DNA from 2 places in the Actinomadura scrupuli genome. Region 2 is predicted to be linked to the other one. Evidence: predicted binding sites of a transcription regulator. Region 2 holds the regulator's gene; the other holds the start of a gene.
The links. Region 2 encodes HspR, which represses chaperone genes until heat shock. Its sites were predicted from a motif close to ANTTGAGTCNNNNNGACTCAANT; they were not measured.
Positions count from the first base shown of each region.

Region 1 (2,396 bases), on a different contig from region 2:
CTCCGCCTCGTCCCGGACGCCGCCCAGGGCGACCCGGACGAACCGGCGTCCCATCGCCCGCGCGACGGACTCGCCCAGCGAGGTCTTGCCGACCCCGGGAGGGCCGGTCAGCGCCAGCACGGCCCCGGAGCGGCGGCCGCCGACGACGCCCAGGCCCCGGTCGGACCTGCGCTTGCGTACGGCCAGGTACTCGACGATCCGCTCCTTGACGTCGTCGAGGCCGGCGTGGTCGGCGTCCAGGATCTCGCGGGCCCCCGCGATGTCGTAGGAGTCCTCGGTCCGCTCGTTCCACGGGATGTCCAGGACGGTGTCGAGCCAGGTACGGATCCAGCCGCCCTCGGGGGAGGCGTCGGAGGACCGCTCCAGCTTCTCGACCTCCTTGAGCGCGGCCTCCCGGACCTTCTCCGGTAGGTCGGCGGCCTCGATCCGGGCCCGGTAGTCGTCCTCCTCGTCGGCGGGGTCGCCGTTGAGCTCGGCCAGCTCCTTGCGGACGGCCGCGAGCTGCTGGCGGAGCAGGAACTCGCGCTGCTGCTTCTCCATGCCCTCCTGGACGTCCTTGCGGATGGTCTCGGTGACGTCCAGCTCGGCGAGGTGGTCCCGGGTCCAGCCGATCACCAGGCCGAGCCGCTCGACGACGTCGGTCGTCTCGAGCACCTCGATCTTCTGCTCGGTGGACAGGTAGGGGGAGTAGCCGGAGTTGTCGGCCAGCGTCGAGGGATCGTCGATCTGCTGGACGATGTCGACGACCTGCCAGGCTCCGCGCTTCTGCAGCACGGCGCTGACCAGCCCCTTGTACTCCTTGGCCAGTTCCTTGGCGCGTGCCCCGGCAGGGGGCGTCTCGACCTCGGAGCCCTCGACCCACAGCGCGGCGCCGGGGCCGGTGGTCCCGGTCCCGATCCGTACGCGGGTCACGCCGCGCACGACCGCGCCCGGCTCCCCGCTGGGCAGCCGGCCCTCCTGCTCGATCACGCCGACGGTGCCCACCGCGGCGTACTTTCCGTTCAGCCGGGGCACGAGCAGAACCCTCGGCTTCGACTCCGACCGGACGCCGGTTCCGTAGGGGGCCCGTGCCGCCTCCACCGCGGCTCGCGCCTCGGCGTCGGACAGGTCGATCGGCACGACCATGCCGGGCAGCACGACCGTGTCGTCCAAGGGCAGAACCGGAAGCGTCAGGGTCTCACTCATACTGTGCTCCTCTCGAGGACCCAACCAACGGGTTGAGTCATACACACTCAAGAAAGCGGAGCTCGGTTTTGTTTCCGCCGCGTGTTCGCTGAGAGCGATGCGGCCGTGGAGGTGTCCTGTCCCTTCCGCGTGAAGGTTGCCCGGATCGACCTTGCTGACGTCTGTGTTCGTCGGCCGGTCCCAGCCGAGTTGGCGGTGTCTCAGCGATGTTGGCGGTGTCTCAGCGATCTGGACGGGTGACGTGCCGATTCAGGTGGCATGGCCAGTGCCCGGTCGGAGGTTGCAGGTCTCACCGATGAACGTCGATCCCGGCAATGACGGTCTCCACCCCCATGCGGAACGCCTCGGATTTGTCGATGGGCTTCTGGGCGTTCCACTGTGCGAGCCTGGGCAGCTCGCGCAATATTTCCGCTGACTCGGCCGGGTCCGCCGGTGGTGGACTGCTCTGCTCCTGCAGCACGAACCCTGTCACGAATCCCATGAGCGTGTCGCCGCCGAACGCCGCCGTGTCCAACGCGAGCCCGTCTTCGGCCGCGAGGCGGAGGTAGGTTTCGGCCTCACGCAGCGTGATCGGTGACAGCGGTGCATATCCGGCGATCAGCCGTGCCGCGTCCCGGTGGCGCAGCATCGCCGCTCGCAACCGGAATGCCGTGTCGCGCAGGTGATCGCGCCAGCCGGCCGGAGTGCCGGTGGCCGGCTGGTCGAGGTGTGTCTCCGCGAGGATGCGCCCGGCGAGTGCCACCAGGACCTCGTGTTTGCCGTGCACATGCCAGTAGAGCGCTCCGACCCGTACGCCCAACTGATCTGCGATCTTGCGCATGGTCAGGGCGTCAAGGCCTACGGCGTCGAGCACCGCGAGCGCGGCGTCGATCACATCGTCTCGGTGAATGCCCACATCTGTTCACCTCCCACGGCCGACGGTCGGTTGCCTTCCGAAGCAGCCCACGACCAGCATAGTTGAACTAAGCTCAGGAGAATTGAACTAAGCTCAGGAGGCACGGTGAGAATGGTCATGGCAAGCGCGGGTTTGATGCTCGTCGGCGCGTGCATGCTGATCTTCGTGGTGCTCCACATAGTCGACAGGCGGACGGATCCGGTCGAGCGCACGTTGTCGGAGTACGCACTGAACGACGTCGGCTGGCTGTTCCCGGTCGCGGTGTTCGCCGTCGCGGCGGCAGCCGTGCTGCTCGCGGCAGGTCTGCATCAATTCG
Region 1 is NZ_JBPCCU010000004.1:111,904-114,299, forward strand. It holds gene lon (endopeptidase La) at 1-1,185, opposite strand, end outside; gene ACRYCC_RS19780 (TetR/AcrR family transcriptional regulator C-terminal domain-containing protein) at 1,475-2,059, opposite strand; gene ACRYCC_RS19785 (DUF998 domain-containing protein) at 2,192-2,396, shown strand, end outside.
Region 1: the regulator HspR is predicted to act here: its motif matches at 1,216-1,238, upstream of lon (endopeptidase La).

Region 2 (2,396 bases):
ATGGCGCCTTCGGCCGCGCCCGCGCCGACCATGGTGTGCAGCTCGTCGATGAACGTGATGACCTGGCCGTTGCTCTCCTTGATCTCGTTGAGCACGGCCTTGAGGCGCTCCTCGAACTCACCGCGGTACTTCGCTCCCGCGACCATCGCGCTCAGGTCCAGCGCGATCAGCCGCTTGCCGCGCAGCGACTCGGGCACGTCGGCCGCCACGATGCGCTGCGCCAGGCCCTCGACCACGGCCGTCTTGCCGACACCCGGCTCCCCGATCAGCACCGGGTTGTTCTTGGTGCGCCGGCTGAGCACCTGGACGACCCGCCGGATCTCGGCGTCCCGGCCGATCACCGGGTCGATCTTGCCCTCGCGGGCCCGCTCGGTGAGGTCCACCCCGTACTTGGTCAGGGACTGGTAGGTCTCCTCAGGGTTCTCGCTGGTGACCCGGGCATGCCCGCGCACCTTCTCGAACGCGTCGAGCAGTGCTTGCGGGGTCGCGCCGCCGTCCTTCAGCAGGGTGGCGATGGGACCGCCGTCGGTGGCCAGCCCGACCAGCAGGTGCTCGGTCGAGACGTACTCGTCCTCGAGCTGCTTGGCACGGTTGGCGGCGGTGTTGAGCACGACCAGCAACTGGCGCGACATCTGCGGCGGGCCGACGGTGGAACCGGCGGCCTTGGGCAGCTCGGCCAGCTTCTCCTCGGTCCTGCGGCGCAGCGCCTGCCAGTCGGTCCCGACCGCCTCGAGCAGCGGCACGGCGGTGCCTTCGCCCTGACTCAGCAGGGCCACGAGCAGATGCGCCGGCTCCACCTGGGGATTGCCCTCGGTCGCCGCCCGCCGGACGGCCACCGACACGGCCTCCTGGCTCTTCTGCGTCAGCTTGTAATCCACGTCTTCGCTCCCACGGGTGACCCCATCCGCTCCGTGCGGGCGCGGTGCGCCGGGCGCACGGAGAGATGCGGAGGGTGTGTCAGGTTTGGTCGTTGTTCTTGTTCTGCTGTCGCCACAGGACGACGCTGGTCTGCCGGATCGGCACCAGGTCGGTGCCGCCCTGGGCGGGTACGTTGCGCAACTGGGCGAGCCGGGCGGCGACCGACCGGGTCGACTCGAGCTCGTTGCCCAGCTCGTCGATCAGTGCGTGCAGCCGGATGAGTTCCTCACGCAGCTCCACGGTCTCGCGCTGTAGTTCGAGGATGTGCTTGATGCCGGCCAGGTTGATGCCCTCCTCCTGGGAGAGCCGCTGGATCTCGCGCAGCATGACGATGTCGCGCATCGAGTAACGGCGGCCGCGCCCCGACGTCCGGCCCGGTGAGACCAGCCCCATCCGGTCATAGGTGCGCAGCGTCTGCGGATGCAGGCCGGACAACTGGGCGGCCACCGAGATGACATAAACGGGAGTGTCGTCGGGAAAGGTCATAACGATGGCCTCCCATATTCATGGCGCTCGCTGCGCTCGCGCGGTTCGCGGGCGCTTTGACGCGGTGGCTTCCCTCGTCGCGTGCTCGCTCGTTCCTCGCTGCGCGCGCTCCTCAGTCCAGCCACCGCGCGCCCGCTCACGTGGCCATGGCGCTCGCCGCGCCTGGTCACGTGTTCATGGCGTTCGCCGCGCGTGGTCACGACCTCATCCTTCCCGGGCCTGTTGCAGCAACTCGCCGCGCAGGTCTTCGCCGTTGTCGGCGGCACGGAGTTGCTCCAGCGCCGCGCGGCTGGTGTCGTCGAGCTTCTGCGGCACCTGGACGTCGACCGTGACGAGCAGGTCGCCCTTGGTGCCGTCGCGGCGGGTGGCCCCCCGGCCGCGGACCCGGAAGGTCCGGCCGTTGGGAGTGCCCGCGGGGATGCGCAGGGTCACCGGGGCCGCGCCGTGGGTGGGCACCTCGATGTCGCCACCGAGGGCGGCCTCGGGGAAGGTCACCGGCACGGTGACGGTCAGGTTGTCGCCGCTGCGGCCGAACACCTTGTGCGGCTTCACCTTGATGTTGACGTAGAGATCTCCGGCGGGGCCGCCGTTCTCGCCGGGCGCCCCCTTGCTCTTCAGCCGGATCTTCTGGCCGTCCCCGACGCCCGCCGGGATCCTGGCCTGGATCGTACGGGTGCCGGTCGCCCGGCCGCTGCCGTGGCAGGTGGTGCACGGGTCGTCGACGACCAGGCCCCGGCCGCGGCACTCGTGGCAGGGCTCGGAGAAGGAGAAGCTGCCCATGTTGCGGCTCTCCTGGCCGGTGCCCTCACACGAGGGGCAGACCCGGGGGACCGTACCGGTCTTGGCACCGGTGCCCCGGCAGGTCGGGCAGGACGCCTCGCTGGTCAGCCGGAGCGGCACGGTCAGGCCGGACAGCGCCTCGGCGAACGTCAGCGTGACCTCGGTCTCCACGTCGGTGCCACGGCGGGCCCGCCGGCTGGTCTGCTGCCGGG
Region 2 is NZ_JBPCCU010000002.1:173,170-175,565, reverse strand. It holds gene clpB (ATP-dependent chaperone ClpB) at 1-878, opposite strand, end outside; gene ACRYCC_RS08490 (heat shock protein transcriptional repressor HspR) at 958-1,404, opposite strand; gene dnaJ (molecular chaperone DnaJ) at 1,609-2,396, opposite strand, start outside.